DNA from 4 places in the Salipiger abyssi genome. Region 3 is predicted to be linked to each of the others. Evidence: riboswitches for the same ligand, from Rfam matches in the RefSeq annotation. Region 3 holds a riboswitch; each other region holds the start of a gene.

Region 1 (4,004 bases), 380 kb from region 3:
CGGCTTCACCATCACCGGGCTTTGCGAGGCGGCGCCGATCACCCTCGCGGGCGCGCAGGAGGGCGACGATCTGGTGCTGACCAAACCGCTGGGTTCCGGCGTGATCATGGCCGCCGAGATGGCCGGAGAGGCCAGCGGCGACTGGGTGGCAGAGGCGCTGACCAGCATGACCCGACCGCAGGGCGACGCGGCGGCGCTGCTGAGCGGCGCGCATGCGATGACCGATGTCACCGGATTCGGCCTCGCCGGGCATCTGCACGGGATCTGCCTGGCCTCGGGCAGGAGCGCCGAGCTCGTCCTCGACGCGATCCCGCTGCTGCCCGGCGCCGAAGAGCTGGCCGAAAAGGGCATCCGCTCAACCCTCTATCCAAAGAACCGCGCCGCCGTCCCCGGGCTGAGCGCCGAGAGCCCCCGCGCCGATCTGCTCTTCGATCCGCAGACCGCCGGGGGCTGCTCGCGGCGATCCCGGACGGCGCCGCACGCGTGGCCGAGCTGCGCGCGCTCGGCTTCGGGGCGGCGGTGATCGGCAGGATCTCCGGCGACTGGCCCGGTCACATCTCGATCGTCTGAAGCCTCTCGGCGATGCGGTCGGCCAGCGTATCGAGCGCCGCCTCGTCCAGCGCCGGCGTCCCGAACCGGTCCAGCACGCGCGGCGCGAAGACCGTCCTGGATTTCTCATAGGCCGGGTCGTAGTGATCCTCGGCCAGCGAGCGACACAGCGCCCGCCGCTCGCCCGCGTCGATCAGCGCGCCCCAGCGATCCACCAGCGCATGGCCGCGATGAAAGCGCAGCGGGTCGAGCATCTGCTTCAGTCGCGCCCCGTCCGAGAGGATGTCGTCATAGGCGGCATCGAGATACGCCGCCCGCGCGTCCAGAGGTGCCGTGACCTCGATCCAGGGCGCCTGTTTCATCGCCTCCCAGAGCGAGGGCGGCAGCAGGATCTGCCCGATCTTGCTGCTCTCCGCCTCCACCAGCACCGGGCGCGCCGGATCGAGCGCGCTCAGCGCCTGCGCCAGCCCGGTCTCGAAGCCCTTCTGGCTCGGCTGCCCGCCCGGCATCTCGCCCAGCAACGAGCCGCGATGCCGCGCCAGCCCCTCCAGATCGACCACCTGCACCCCGCGCGCCGCCAGACGCGGCAACAGCGCGGTCTTGGCGGTGCCGGTATAGCCGCCGAGCTGGATCAGCCGATACGGCAGCGGGCTGTCGTAAAGCGCCCCCGTCACCAGCCGTCTGTATGTGCGATAGCCGCCCTCCACCGCCTCGGCACGCCAGCCGATCTGTTGCAGCATCCATGCGAAGGAGCCCGAGCGCTGCCCGCCGCGCCAGCAATAGACCAGCGGTCGCCAGCCGCCCTCGTGATGCGCCAGCGGCCCCTCGATATGGGCGGCGGCATTGCGGAACACCAGCGCGGCACCGAGCTTGCGGGCGAGAAACGGGCTCTCCTGCTTGTAGATCGTACCGACGCGGGCGCGTTCCTCATTGTCGAGCACCGGCAGGTTGATGGCGCCGGGCACGTGATCCTCGGCGAATTCCGCCGGGCTGCGCACGTCGATCACGGTGTCGAACCCGTGGTCGAGCAGAGCGGAAAGGGAGAGAAAGGAGCGCGCCATAGGGTCAGATCTACCCTGCCCCCGGGACGGAGAAAAGCCGGATCGCGCAAAGCTCGGCATGATACGGTTTTTTCGTCGAAAACCCTCTGGACACCGGCGCGGCGCTCGGCTATCCCCCCTGCACCCGAAGGGCGCTGCCCTTCTCCCGTGCCCGGGTAGCTCAGGGGTAGAGCAGTGGATTGAAAATCCTCGTGTCGGTGGTTCGATTCCGCCCCCGGGCACCATTAATAAAACCCTGTATCGATGTGTTTTGCGGCTACCCGAGCCCCTTGGAACACGGCGCCCGCTCGTCGTTACCGATGCGTTCGATCAGTCATCGTTGCGTTGATCGCCACGAACTAGGCCCCCCGTCTACATCGGCGCCCGCAGAAAACATCGGCGTCGAGCTTGAGCGGCTCCGCCCTGTTGTCCGCGCTCGCGATGTGTGTTGCGGCCCAACACGGCCCTTGCGCGATAGCGCCCGGCAAAGTATGCGATATGCGCCTTGGTTCCGGGCCAGATGTCCGGAGAATAGGGAACGCGGTGCAAATCCGCGACTGCCCCCGCAACTGTGAGCGGCGAGCGTCATCGGTATCATGCCACTGGGCGAGCAGGCCCGGGAAGGCCCGACCGGCGCTGTGACCCGCAAGTCAGGAGACCTGCCAGGGTGATCACCCTCCCCATGCGCGGGGCGCGCCTTGGGAACGGTCCTTCCGTTCGTGGTGACATGACGCACCGTTCGCGCGAGGGGCCAGCCTTTCCAGCGAGCATCACCGCATAGCCCCGCCCAGGGGCCGACAAGGAAAGGACCGCCGTCCATGAAGAAGATCCTCGGATCCGTCTCTGCGCTGGCGCTCGGCAGCCTCCCGCTGCACGCGCAGGACAATGCAGCCTATGAACTGCCGCCGATCACCATCTATGTGGGCTACGAGGCCACCACCCCGCTCCAGACCGGCGTCAGCGTGGATGTGCTGACCGAGGAAGATCTGGAGCGCGACGGCGACACCCGGGTCATCGACATCCTCGCCCGCCAGCCCGGCGTCTCGATCCGCTCGAACGGGCCGCTCGGCACCAATGCCGGGATCACCATCCGCGGCGTGTCGCAGCAGAACATCGCCGTGCGCATCGACGGCATCGACGTGTCGGATCCGGCGGCCACCCAGGTGGCCTATGATTTCGGCGGGCTCACCGCCGGCGATATCAGCCAGATCGAGATCCTGCGCGGCTCGCAATCGGCGCTGTTCGGTTCCGAGGCGATCGGCGGCGTGGTCAATATCACCACCAAACGCGCAAGCCGCGACGGGCTCAGCGCCGATGTCTTCGCCGAATACGGCAGCCACGACACGCTGCGCAGCGCCGCGACACTCTACAATCGCGGTGAGGGGCACGAGACCGCCGTGACGCTGTCCTATGTCTCGACCGACGGGTTTTCCGCGGCGGATGAGGACGGGCTGAATTACGGCACCGCCAACCCCAACGACAAGAACGACGAAGAGGACGGCTACGAGGCGCGGCGCCTGAGCTTTTCGGGCCATTACGATCTGGGCGGCGGTGCCGCCGAGCTGAGCCTTTCGGGCTTCTACGAAGAAGCGAAATACGATTACGACGAAAACAGCAGCGGCCGGGTCTTCGACGGCTCGCCCGACGATGTTGTCGACAGCGAAAAGACCGGCCTGCGCGCCGCCCTCGCCTTTGCCACCGGCGGCGTCGATCACGAGATCTCGGCCACCTGGTTCCGGAGCGACCGCGCCCTGCACGGCACCTCGCTCGACAGCTCTGCGCCCGACACGCCGCCCTATACGGGCACGCCCTACCCGTTCCGCTTCGAATACGAGGGCACGCGCCAGACCTACCGCTATCAGGCGGGCTTCGATCTTGGTGCCACCACCCGCGCGGTGGTCGGAGCCGAGCGCAGCATCGAGACCTATGAGGACAAGATCGCCGGCGCATCGAGTTTCGGCCCCTATGGCAGCTCGCAGGATCAGGAGACCACGGTGACCTCGCTGTTTTCCGAGTTCACCTTCACGCCGAGCGAGAATATCGACCTGAGCTTTGCGCTGCGCCACGACGATCACTCGGAATTCGGCGGCCACACCACCGGGCGGCTCTCCGGCGTCTGGCGCGCCCGGCCCGACCTGAGCCTGCGCGCCAACCTCGCGACCGGCTATCGCGCACCCTCCAACTACGAGCTCTACGATGCCTATTCCGGCAATGCCGGGCTCGACCCGGAGACCTCGGTCAGCTTCGACCTCGGCGTCGAGAAGCGCTTTGGCGATACCGCCTGGCTGAGCGCCACCGCGTTCTGGATCGAAGCCGAAGACATCATCGACTACTCCTATACGAGCTACGCCTATGTGCAGGCGGACGGAACCAGCACCCGCCGCGGCATCGAACTGGCCGGGGCCTATGAGCTGC
Region 2 (4,004 bases), 1.9 Mb from region 3:
GCAGCTCGCGCCACGACATGTCCTTTTCGCGGGTCTTGCCGCCGCCCTTGCCGCGGTATTTCTCGGCGATCTCCAGCAGGTTCTCGGTGGCGGAGCCGCCATTCGCGGGTTTGCGGTTCAGCACCACATCCTCGCAGGCCTCGCGCAGCTCTGCGTCGATCTGGTCGTAGACCGCAAGCTGGCCGGCGTTGACGATGCCCATATCCATGCCGGCCTGAATGCCGTGATAGAGGAACACCGCGTGCATCGCCTCGCGCACAGGCTCGTTGCCCCGGAAGGAGAACGACAGGTTCGAGATGCCGCCCGAGATGTGCACATGCGGGCAGTCGGTGGTGATGCGGCGGGTGGCCTCGATGAAATCGACGCCGTAATTGTCATGCTCCTCGATACCGGTGGCCACGGCAAAGACGTTGGGATCGAAGACGATGTCCTCGGGCGGGAACCCCACCTCTTCGGTCAGCAGCTTGTAGGCGCGGGTGCAGATCTCGACCTTGCGGTCCTCGGTATCGGCCTGACCTGTCTCGTCAAAGGCCATGACCACCACGGCGGCACCGTAATGGCGGCAGAGCCGGGCCTGCGCGAGGAAATTCTCCTCGCCTTCCTTCATCGAGATCGAGTTGACGATGCATTTGCCCTGGGCGCATTTCAGCCCGGCCTCGATCACCTCCCATTTCGAGCTGTCGATCATGATCGGCACGCGGGCGATATCGGGCTCGGCGGCGATGAGGTTCAGAAACTCGATCATCGCCTGTTTGGAGTCGATGAGCCCCTCGTCCATGTTGATGTCGATGACCTGCGCGCCGTTCTCGACCTGATCGCGGGCCACGTCGAGCGCTGCGGCGTAATCGCCATTGGTGATCAGTTTCTTGAACCGTGCCGAGCCGGTGACGTTGGTGCGCTCGCCCACGTTCACGAAGGGGATGTCCTCGGTCAGCGTAAAGGGCTCCAGCCCGGAAAGCCGCATCAGCGGCGGCTGTTCGGGGATCTCGCGCGGGGGGTAGCCCTCGACGGCCTTGGCGATGGCTCGGATATGGTCATAGGTCGAGCCACAGCAGCCGCCGACGATGTTCAACAGTCCCTCGCGGGCAAAGCCCTCGATCTGCTCGGCCATCTGCTCGGGCGATTCGTCGTATTCGCCCATCTCGTTGGGCAGGCCGGCATTGGGATAGGCGCAGGTCATCGTGTCGGCGACGCCGGCGATCTCGGCCAGGTGCGGGCGCATCGCGGTGGCACCGAGCGCGCAGTTGAGCCCGATGGTGAACGGGTTGGCGTGGCGCACCGAATGCCAGAAGGCGGTGGGCGTCTGGCCCGAGAGCATGCGCCCGGAAAGGTCGGTGATCGTGCCCGAGATCATCACCGGCAGCCGCTCGCCGCGCTCGGCAAAGACCTCCTCACAGGCAAAGATCGCGGCCTTGGCGTTCAGCGTGTCGAAGATCGTCTCGATCAGCAGGATATCGGCGCCGCCGTCGATCAGCGCGCGCGCCTGCTGGCCATAGGCCTCGCGGAGCTGGTCGAATGTCACCGCGCGGAAGCCCGGGTTGTTCACGTCCGGCGAGATCGAGGCGGTGCGGTTGGTCGGCCCGAGCGCGCCGGCGACAAAGCGCGGGCGGCCATCCTCGGCCTCGGCCCGGTCCATCGCACGGCGGGCGATCTGTGCGCCCTGAAAGTTCAGGTCGTAGATCGCGTCCTCCATGCCGTAATCGGCCTGGGCGATGGTGGTGGAGGAAAAGGTGTTGGTCTCGGTGATATCCGCGCCGGCCATGGCGTATTGATAGTGAATCTCTTCGATGGCCTCGGGCTTGGTCAGGTTCAGGATGTCGTTGTTGCCCTGCTGCGGCTTGTCGGTGTCATGCGGCAGGTGGCAGGAACAGGCGCCGCCGCCGCAGCCCTGGAAATCGCCCTCGGACAGGCCGAGTTTCTGGATCTGCGTGCCCATGGCGCCGTCGAGGATGAGAATGCGGTCGCGGGCGGCATCGTAGAGACGGTCAAAGACGGGCGCGCGCTGCGGCTCGGGACGGGACATGCGGATGACTTCCTTTTGGTCCTTAAAGGCCCTCCGCTTACCGGCATTCCCCCCTCAAAGCCATTTCATAATTATCATTGTTATCATGAAAAACTTTCAAGCCGCGCTTCGCCCGCCTGTTTGGGGCTGAAAATGCAGGCACAGAAGGCGCGATCGGGCCTTGCCGGACGTGGCGGCATGACGTGAGATGGGCCGCTATATATTGACGGCGCCACATCCCTGTGATCAATATCCTGTAGTCTTGGTGCCCGCGTTTCGGTGCGGGTGAAAAGGGAAGTCCGGTGAAACACCGACGCTGCCCCCGCAACTGTAAGCGGTAAGTCAAAGCCCATCCCCACTGGCGTTTCGGCGTTGGGAAGGCGGGCCGAGGCGCTTGAGCCGTGAGCCAGGAGACCTGCCAGGACGACGACACGACACTGGGCGGTGGGTCCGGGAGCAGTGATTGGCGCGGGTTTCCGCGCCTGTCCGCGTCTCCCTTGCCGGCGCCCGCCAACAGGCAGACGACAGACAAGGGACACCCGATGAGCATCACCGTTTACTCCAAACCCGCCTGCGTGCAATGCACCGCCACCACCCGTGCGCTGGCCGCCAAGGGCATCGCCTTCGACCTGATCGACCTCACCGAAGATGCCGATGCGATGGCGCGGGTGACCGAGCTCGGCTATCGTCAGGCGCCGGTGGTGATGGCGGGTGACGATCACTGGGCCGGCTTCCGCCCCGACAAGATCAGCGCGCTGAGCTGAGCGCGACTCGGAGAGCACAGCATGGGCGGGCTGGTCTATTTCTCCTCGCGCTCGGGCAACACGCAGCGCTTCGTCTCCCGGCTCGGGCTGACGGCGCAGCGTATCCCCGTATCCTCCGAGGACGACATGCCCGCCCCGCGCGCGCCCTTTGTCCTGGTGACGCCCAGCTATGCCGATGGGCGGGGCCGGGGGGCGGTTCATAAACAGGTGATCCGGTTCCTCAACGATCCGGACACGAGGCAGCATCTCCGCGGCGTGATCGCCGGCGGCAACCGCAATTTCGGGGCGTTGTTCGCCCTGGCGGGCGATGTGGTGGCGCAGAAATGCGGCGTCCCCGTTCTCTACCGGTTCGAGCTGGCCGGCACAGAGACCGACATCGCCCGTGTCAGAGAAGGACTGGACAGGTTTTGGAAGACGCACTTCTCGACCGCGATCTGAACGACGCAGCCCCCGCCAAGGCGGTGCCGGCGGAATGGCAGGGTCTGGATTACCACGCGCTGAACGCGATGCTGAACCTCTATGACGACGAGGGGAAGATCCGCTTCGACGCCGACCGCATGGCCGCGCGGCAGTATTTCCTCCAGCATGTGAACCAGAACACGGTGTTCTTTCACTCGCTTGAGGAAAAGCTGCGCTATCTGGTCGATGAGGGCTACTACGAGGCCCATGTGCTGGGCCAGTATGACGACGCCTTCCTGGCAAAGATCTGGGATGCGGCCTACAAGATCAAGTTCCGCTTTCCGACCTTCCTCGGCGCGTTCAAATATTACACCAGCTACACGCTGAAGACCCGCGACGGGAAACGCTATCTGGAGCGGTTCGAGGACCGGGTGGTGATGGTCGCCCTGACGCTGGCACGCGGCGACGAGGCGCTGTCGATGCAGCTCATGCGCGAGATGCTGGGCGGCCGGTTCCAGCCCGCGACGCCCACGTTCCTCAATGCCGGCAAGGCGCAGCGCGGCGAGCTGATCTCGTGTTTCCTGCTGCGGCTCGAAGACAATATGGAAAGCATCGGGCGCGGCATCAACTCTGCGCTGCAACTGTCGAAGCGCGGCGGCGGCGTGGCGCTGATGCTGACCAATATCCGCGAGCACGGCGCGGCGATCAAAGGCATCGAGAACCAGTCCTCGGGCGTCATCCCGGTGATGAAGCTGCTTGAGGATTCCTTCAGCTACGCCAACCAGCTCGGCGCGCGGCAGGGCGCGGGGGCGGTCTATCTCAATGCCCACCACCCGGAC
Region 3 (4,004 bases):
CCCTTCTCGGGCAATTCGACCGTCGTCGCGTTGCCGTTGATCGAGCTGTTATAAATCGCCACGTTGTCGCTGCCGGGCGGCAGGATGTTGAAATAGGCCGAGCCGGAACTGTCGAGCTCGACGAACATCTCCTGCCCCTGCCCGGCGCCCAGCCTGTAATCGTGGTAATCGTGCCCCGTCACCTCGCCGCCGACATGCGTGCCGTACTGCCCTTTCGGGAAATGCACATCGCTGACCATCTGCGCCGCCGCCAGCGCCGGCCATGCCGTAACCAGCGCCATGCCGAGCGCCAAAGACCTGATATTGCGTTTCATCCTGTCTCCTCCCCTTCCGTTTCGGAAGCCGATCATACCCCGTTTCGGCGCCGTCACGAACGAAAATCATCGGCACGTATCGGGACGAGCAGCACCTCTGGCGACTGGCGGCGTTTTGGCGCGGAAACCCGCATTTTTCCGCTTGACGGTTCGCCCCCGCTATCATACCCACCGCTCCACGGTTTGGCGGAGTAGCTCAGTTGGTTAGAGCAGCGGAATCATAATCCGCGTGTCGGGGGTTCAAGTCCCTCCTCCGCTACCATTTCCCCCCCGAAAATCTTTGTTCGCGAGCTTCGCAAGTCGCGCTGTCCGGCGCCAAGTCGGTCAAATCGCCTTTTGCGGACGCGATCACGCTTGCCCGATGCCCGTGCTCGCGCCGACACCCGGATGCCGCAACCATGCCGCAGGTGTCCACAGACCCCACCGGCTTGACAATGCGGCGCAATCGGGCGCAACTGCCGGCACGCTGGTGCCTGTGAGAACAGGTGAAAAGGGAATGTGCCAGCCCGGGCAACCGGGTCAAGCACAGCCGCCCCCGCGACCGTGACCGGAGAGGTCGCCCAAAGCCACTGGCATCGTGCCGGGAAGGATGGGCAACCGCAGGAGAGGCCGAAAGGCGCTCTGAAATCCGCAAGCCGGGAGACCTGCCAGCGTAAGACGACTTGCAACCGGACGGGGTGTTCCGGTGTCGGGAACGCTGTTCGCGAACGGACTCCTCCCGCCATCTGACCCGCGTCCCATGATACATGGGACCGAACAACATGACAGACGCGGCCCTATCGCCGCCCGCGCAGACCGAGCTGCTGGTCTGCATCAAATGCCGCCGTGGCGGCGCGGCGCCGGCGGATGCGCGCCGGCCCGGACGCCGGCTCTATGACAGGCTGAGCGACGCAACGCTGCCCGAGGGCGTCACGCTGCGCGCCGTCGACTGCATGCAGAACTGCGATCACGGTTGCAGCGTCGCCCTGCGCGGCGGCACGCGCTGGACCTATCTCTACGGCAATCTCGACGAGGGCGGCCCGCTGGAGCCGCTGCTCGACGGGCTGGAGCGCTACCACGCCACGGCTGACGGGCTGATCCCCTGGCGCCAGCGTCCGGAGCATTTCAAGCGCAACTGCATCGCCCGCATTCCCCCCGCCGTCTTTTCCGATCCGCTTCAGGAGGCCGACCAATGAGCAATCTCGCAAAACTCCCCGTCACCGTCATCACCGGCTTTCTCGGCTCGGGCAAGACCACGCTCGTGCGCGAGCTGATGCGCAACCCCGGCGGCAAGCGGCTCGCCGTGGTGGTCAACGAATTCGGCGATGTCGGCGTCGATGGCGAGATCCTCAAGAGCTGCGCCATCCCCGACTGCCCGGCGGAGAACATCATGGAACTGGCCAATGGCTGCATCTGCTGCACCGTGGCCGACGACTTCATCCCCACCATCGAGGCGCTGATGGCGCTCGACCCGCGCCCCGATCACATCCTGATCGAGACCAGCGGGCTGGCGCTGCCGAAGCCGCTGCTCAAGGCTTTCGACTGGCCCGATATCCGCTCGCGCATCACCGTGGACGGGGTGATCGCGCTGGCCGATGCCGAGGCGGTGGCGGCGGGGCGCTTTGCGCCGGATGTGGCACGGGTCGATGCCCAGCGCGCCGCCGATGACAGTCTCGACCACGAGACCCCGCTTTCGGAGGTGTTCGAGGATCAGATCTCCTGCGCCGATATCGTGCTGCTGACCAAGCCCGACCTCGCCGGCCCCGAAGGCGTGGCGCAGGCCAAGGCGGTGATCGCCGCCGAGGCGCCGCGCCCGATCCCGGTGGTCGAGGTGGCCGAGGGCGTGGTCGATCCGCGGGTGATCCTGGGGCTGGAGGCCGCCGCCGAAGACGACATGGACGCCAGGCCCAGCCATCACGACGGCGCCGCGCCCCACGACCATGACGATTTCGATTCGGTGGTGGTGGAGATCCCCGAGCTGGCCGATCCGGCGGCGCTGGTCGGCGCCATCGAAACCCTGGCGCGGGAACGCAACGTCCTGCGCGTCAAGGGTTATGCTGCGGTCGCGGGCAAGCCCATGCGGCTGCTGGTGCAGGCGGTGGGCGCGCGTGTGCGTCACCAGTACGACCGCCCCTGGGGGTCAGACGAGCCGCGCCGGGGCCAGCTTGTGGTGATCGCAGAGCATGACGATATCGACCCGGCGGCGATCTCCGCCGTGCTGGGCGCGATCTCCGAAGCGGCGGAATGACCTGAGGGCGCCGGGGGCCTCCCCCCCCGGCGCGACCGGAGCCAGCGATGCACATCCTCTTTCGCGAAAGCCACGGGCTCGAAGAAACCGAGACCCCGACCGACCTGGGCCAGAGCCCGGCGGATCTGGTGGTGCTGTCCTTCTCCGACAGCGATCTCGGCGCCTTTGCCGGCGCCTGGCATCGCGGCGGCGGGCGCGAGGGACGGCTGCCGACGCTGCGGCTGGCAAGTCTTGCGGCGCTGAAACATCCGCTCTCGGTCGACACCTATGTCGAGCAGACGCTGGAGGGCGCCAAGGGCATCCTGATCCGGCTGATCGGCGGCATGCCCTACTGGGCCTACGGGCTGCAACAGGTGCGCGCGCTGGCCGAGCGCAGGGGCATCGCGCTGGCGGTGCTGCCCGCCGACGGACGCCCCGATCCGCGCCTCGATGCGCAGTCCACCGTGCCGGTCTCGACCCTGCGGCGCCTCGCCCAGCTCTGCGATGCGGGCGGCGTGGTGGCGGCGCAGGCGGCACTGGCGCAGCTCGCGCTGGCGGCGGGGCTCTATGCCGGGCCGGTGCGCGGCGCCAAACATGTGCCCGAGGTCGGCGCCTGGCTGCCCGAACACGGGGTCTGCTGCCCGCTGCTCCTGCCCGCGCGCGCCGAAAGCGACAACGCGCCGCGCGTGCTGCTGGTCTTTTACCGCTCCTATCTCGTCGCCGACGATCTCGCGCCGCTGGAGACGCTGGCGGCGGCGTTCCGGGCGCGCGGCTATGGTGTGATGGGGCTTTTCGCGCCCTCGCTCAAATCGCCCGACGCGGCGGGCTGGCTGCGCCGGCAGGTGGCGCAGCTCGCTCCCGATGCCATCGTCAACGCCACCGCCTTTTCCGGCATCGGCAGCACGGGCAGCTCGCCGCTCGACGCCGGTGGCGTGCCGGTGTTTCAGGTGGCGCTGGCGACCTCCGACCGCAAGGCCTGGTCGGAGGCGGCGCGCGGTCTCTCGCCCGCCGATCTCGCCATGCATGTGGTGCTGCCCGAGGTCGATGGGCGGCTGAGCGGCGGCGTGATCTCCTTCAAGGAGCCCGCCCCCCGCGACCCGGATCTGCAATTCTCCCGGCAGGCGCACCGCCCCGCGCCCGAACGTGTGGCGGCGACGGTCAACCGTGTCGATGGCTGGCTGCACCTCGCCCGGACGCCGCGCCACGAGCGGCGCGTCGCGCTGATCCTGTCGACCTATCCCGGCAAGGACTGGGCGCTTGGTCACGCGGTCGGGCTCGACGCCCCGGCCTCCGCCCGCGCCATCCTGAGCGATCTCGCGACCGAGGGCTATGACGTGGCACCGGCGGAGAACGACCTGCCGCAACGCCTGCTGGCACGCGAGACGGGCTGGGATCTCGACGCCTACAAGACCGCACTCGCCACCCTGCCCGAGCCGCTGCAAAACGACCTGCACGAAACCTGGGGCGCGCCCGAGGACGATCCC
Region 4 (4,004 bases), 1.9 Mb from region 3:
CGGCATCGTGCCGGAGGCCGAACTGCTGCAATTCATCCGCAACATCGGCACCGAATGGGGGGCGCAATGATGGATACCCTGCTCGCACTTCTCACCGTCTTCACGCAGCCGCAGCTTTTTCTTCTGGTGGGGCTGGGCACCTTCCTCGGTGTCTATATCGGCGCGATCCCTGGCCTGTCGGTCACCATGGCGGTGTCGATCCTGATCTCTTTCACCTTTTCCTGGGATGTCTACCCGGCGATCTCGCTGATGGTCGGCATCTACATGGGCGGCGTCTATGGCGGCTCGCGCACGGCGATCTTGCTGAACATTCCCGGCGCGCCCTCGGCCATCGCCACGGCCATGGACGGCTATCCCATGGCACAGCGCGGCGAGGCCGGCGAGGCCATCGGCGTCACCACCGTCATGTCCTTCTTCGGCGGGCTCGTGGGGATTGCCGTTCTGGCGCTGGCGGCGCCCTTTGTCGCCGAGTTCGCGCTGACCTTCCAGCCGCGTGACTACATGCTGCTCGCGGTGCTGGGCATCCTGCTGGTGGGCTCGCTTTCCGCCGGCAGCCTGCTCAAGGGCATCTTCGCCGGCGCGCTCGGCATCGCCATCGGCGCGGTGGGCCGCGACCCGCTGACCTTTGCCGAACGCTTCACCTTCGATTTTCAGATCATGGAGGGCGGCATCTCCTTCATCGCGGTGATGATCGGCATGTTCGGCATCTCCGAAGCGCTGCTGCAACTCCACCATGTCGGCGCCGACGCGATGCGTCAGAAGATCGACCGCATCATACCGTCCTGGTCCACCGTGCGGAAATATCTGCCGCTGTCGCTGCAAACCTCGTCGATCGGCGTCATCATCGGCGCCCTACCCGGCACCGGCGGCGACATCGCGGCGCTCATGGCCTACGACCACGCCAAGCGCGTGACGAAAAAGCCGACACGCCCCTTCGGCACCGGTGCCATGGAAGGGCTGGTGGCGCCCGAGACGGCGAACAATGCCGCGGTGGGCGGGGCCTTCGTGCCGATGATGACGCTGGGCATCCCCGGCGACGCGGTGACCGCGATCATGATCGGGGCGCTTTTCATCCACGGGCTGAACCCCGGCCCGATGCTCATGGTCGATCAACCGCAGATGTTCTGGTTCATCGTCGGCGCGCTGCTGACCGCCAATGTCTTTATCCTGATCTGCGGCCTGACCGGCATCAAACTCTTCACCAAGATCGTCGAGATGCCGCGCGCGGTGCTGATCCCGCTCATCATGCTGCTGTCGGTGGTGGGCGCCTATGCGGTCAACAACTCGGTCACAGATGTCTACTGGATGCTGGGCTTTGGCGTCTTCGGTTATTTCATGCGGCATTACGGCTATCCGCTGGGGCCGGTGATCCTGGGTGTGATCCTGTCGCGGCTGCTCGACGACAACTGGCGCCGGGCGATCATCTCCGAGCGCGAAGACCTCGGCGCCTTCTTCGCGGGCATCTTGACCAGCCCGCTGTCGCTGACGCTGCTGCTGGTCTGCATCGTGATCCTCCTGTCCCAGACCCCGCTGTTCACACTGCTGAAATCCCGGGTATCGAAAGAGACCGGGGATCAACTCTAGGCGCGCGCTGCGCACCTGAATCCGGCTTCCAAGGGTGGCCGAACAGGGCTGATTTACGGCACGGCTCGGCCGTGCCGTTTTTCACAAACAGGGTCAGCACCGGCCTTTGTGGTTATCGACATGCGCCTGCCACAAGAGAGTTCACGACCGATTGCCACGCAGGTCAGAGCACGGCTGAGCGTCGGGGCCATCCACTTGGCGGAACCAAGGTCGTAAGTGGGCTCGAAGCTGACTGATCGCTCTGCGGCGGTCGGTATGGTTTCAGGGTGCGGCATCGCCGCTCTTTCCGACCGATAGTGGTCAGTCGCGCTGAGCACCGGGCGCTGCCACACCCGGCCCCGAGCTATCTGCATACCGTTCGAGATTGAATGTCCGTTTGCGTGCCGCGCACAGTCGCGAGATAAGGACATCATCAGGTGCCCCCTTGGGGGAGAATCGGGAAGCCGGTGCAAATCCGGCGCGGGCCCGCCGCTGTATCGGGGATCGTTTGGCAGAAGCCACTGGGCAACGCCCGGGAAGGCGCCAGGACGAGAGGATCCGGAGCCAGAAGACCGGCCTGGTGTCATTGCGCCTCGGGGTGGAGCCCGTGGCGCTTTGAAATATGCGAGGCCCGATATGCCCCCCGATCCGTCCGCCAGAACTGTGCTTCCGCAGCCCGCCCGCCGGTTTGACGAACAGGAACGTCAGGCGCTTTACGATATCATCAATGCCCGCCGCGACGTTCGGAACGAGTTCCGGCCCGATCCGGTCGATCCCGACGCCCTTTGGCGCATTCTCGCGGCCGCGCATGCCGCGCCGTCGGTCGGCTTCATGCAGCCATGGGATTTCCTGCTGATCCGCGACCCGGAGCTGCGCGCCTGCGTGCATGCCGCCTTTCTCCGCGCCAATGCCGAGGCGGAAGAACTGTTCGACGGAGACCGCAAGGCGCTTTACCGGTCGCTGAAGCTCGAAGGCATCCTGACCTCTCCGCTAAACATCTGCGTGACCTGCGACCGGACCCGTGGCGGGAAGGTCGTACTGGGCCGGACCCATAACAGCGACATGGATCTCTATTCGACGGTCTGCGCCGTCCAGAACCTCTGGCTGGCCGCCCGTGCGGAAGGCGTGGGGATCGGCTGGGTTTCGATCTTTCGACCGGAGGATCTTCGCGGCCTGCTGGGCATCCCGGATCACGTTGAAATCGTTGCTTACCTTTGTGCCGGATATGTCGATGAACTCTACACGACGCCGGAGCTCGAAGCCCGCGGCTGGCGCAAGAGGCTGGAACTCGAAAGCGTGATTCATGAAAACGGCTGGCCCGCAACGTAGCCGCAGGCAAGCGTTGACGCGATCCGCCACGCCACATGCGCCCCGGCACAAACGAGACCAAGAGCCAGGCAGAAAACTCCATCCAGCCCCTTCTGACCGAAGGGGCCTGCGGCCTTTGCACACCCGTCATCGAATGCACGCGACACCGATCTGGTCCGCTATTCGACCGATCAAGACGACACTTCGCGCTCAAAGGCCTCCCCCCGGGACGCCGCTGCGAACAACCTCTTGCGAAACCACATCTCATGTCAGCCGCTATGCAACGACATCGCGCGTCGCAGCCCAACGGGGGCCGCCCTGACACGCATCCAGGATAAGACACCTAGCTTGCCCCTGCTCCGCGAATTTTTGCAGTCAACTCGGCTGCCGTCAGGCCAGCCCCCAGAAGAGCGCTCATCAGCAGGCGTGCCTTGATGGGCGACAGGCTCCCGGAGAAATATGCGCCCGCAGCGGCGAGGGAACAGCCGCCCGAATCTCGCCCGTATACCGGCAACGTGCGCCCTTCGGGACAGCGCGACGCCACGATGACGGGGATATTGTGCGTGCTCAGCCGGCGCACCGCATCTGCAAAGCCGCGGGGCGCATTTCCACGGCCGAAAGCGGCGAGGACCACGGCCTTGACCCCGCTCTGAAGACAGAAATCAAGATATTCGGGAGAGCTCCCAAGACCCAGCAGCATCAGCTCGACGCGGCTTTCCAGCCGTTTTGTGGCAACATGTACCCGCTGGGTCGGGCGGCGATAGAGATAGACCTCACCGCCATCGACCTCCCCCAGCTTGCCGAGCCCGGCCGACCGGAACGCATCGACGCGCGACGTGTGGGTCTTGCTCACCTCGCGGGCCGCATGGATATCGCCTTCGAACAGCACAACGGTGCCGATGCCACGCAGGGCATCGCTTGCCGCACAGCGAATGGCATCGGCGATGTTTCTCGGGCCGTCGGTGTCCGGTTCACCTGCATGTCTCTGTGCACCGGTGAAAACGACCGGCTTTTCGGACGTCACGAGAATGTCGGAGAGATAGGCGCTCTCTTCCATGGTGTCTGTGCCGTGGGTGACCACGACGCCAACCACTTCCGGGTTTTCAAGTATCGCGGCAATGCGTCGGCACAGG

What was found. Region 3 has a riboswitch for cobalamin ahead of Ga0080574_RS07430 (DUF1636 family protein). Riboswitches for the same ligand answer to the same signal wherever they lie in the genome.
Region 1: it holds a riboswitch for cobalamin, as region 3 does, so the genes downstream of both, Ga0080574_RS05675 (TonB-dependent receptor plug domain-containing protein) here and Ga0080574_RS07430 (DUF1636 family protein) in region 3, are expected to answer to the same signal.
Region 2: it holds a riboswitch for cobalamin, as region 3 does, so the genes downstream of both, nrdH (glutaredoxin-like protein NrdH) here and Ga0080574_RS07430 (DUF1636 family protein) in region 3, are expected to answer to the same signal.
Region 4: it holds a riboswitch for cobalamin, as region 3 does, so the genes downstream of both, bluB (5,6-dimethylbenzimidazole synthase) here and Ga0080574_RS07430 (DUF1636 family protein) in region 3, are expected to answer to the same signal.

What each region holds. Positions count from the first base shown of each region.
Region 1 is NZ_CP015093.1:414,750-418,753, forward strand. It holds partial or broken gene selD (selenide, water dikinase SelD) at 1-570, shown strand, start outside; gene mnmH (tRNA 2-selenouridine(34) synthase MnmH) at 552-1,610, opposite strand; tRNA gene Ga0080574_RS05670 (tRNA-Phe) at 1,760-1,834, shown strand; cobalamin riboswitch at 2,079-2,270, shown strand; gene Ga0080574_RS05675 (TonB-dependent receptor plug domain-containing protein) at 2,408-4,004, shown strand, end outside.
Region 2 is NZ_CP015093.1:3,126,165-3,130,168, forward strand. It holds gene metH (methionine synthase) at 1-2,023, opposite strand, end outside; cobalamin riboswitch at 2,249-2,439, shown strand; gene nrdH (glutaredoxin-like protein NrdH) at 2,545-2,766, shown strand; gene nrdI (class Ib ribonucleoside-diphosphate reductase assembly flavoprotein NrdI) at 2,788-3,204, shown strand; gene nrdE (class 1b ribonucleoside-diphosphate reductase subunit alpha) at 3,273-4,004, shown strand, end outside.
Region 3 is NZ_CP015093.1:793,678-797,681, forward strand. It holds gene Ga0080574_RS07420 (hypothetical protein) at 1-314, opposite strand, end outside; tRNA gene Ga0080574_RS07425 (tRNA-Met) at 500-576, shown strand; cobalamin riboswitch at 765-980, shown strand; gene Ga0080574_RS07430 (DUF1636 family protein) at 1,076-1,489, shown strand; gene cobW (cobalamin biosynthesis protein CobW) at 1,486-2,541, shown strand; gene cobN (cobaltochelatase subunit CobN) at 2,589-4,004, shown strand, end outside.
Region 4 is NZ_CP015093.1:2,676,397-2,680,400, reverse strand. It holds gene Ga0080574_RS16530 (tripartite tricarboxylate transporter TctB family protein) at 1-70, shown strand, start outside; gene Ga0080574_RS16525 (tripartite tricarboxylate transporter permease) at 70-1,584, shown strand; cobalamin riboswitch at 1,982-2,158, shown strand; gene bluB (5,6-dimethylbenzimidazole synthase) at 2,200-2,892, shown strand; gene Ga0080574_RS16515 (asparaginase) at 3,215-4,004, opposite strand, start outside.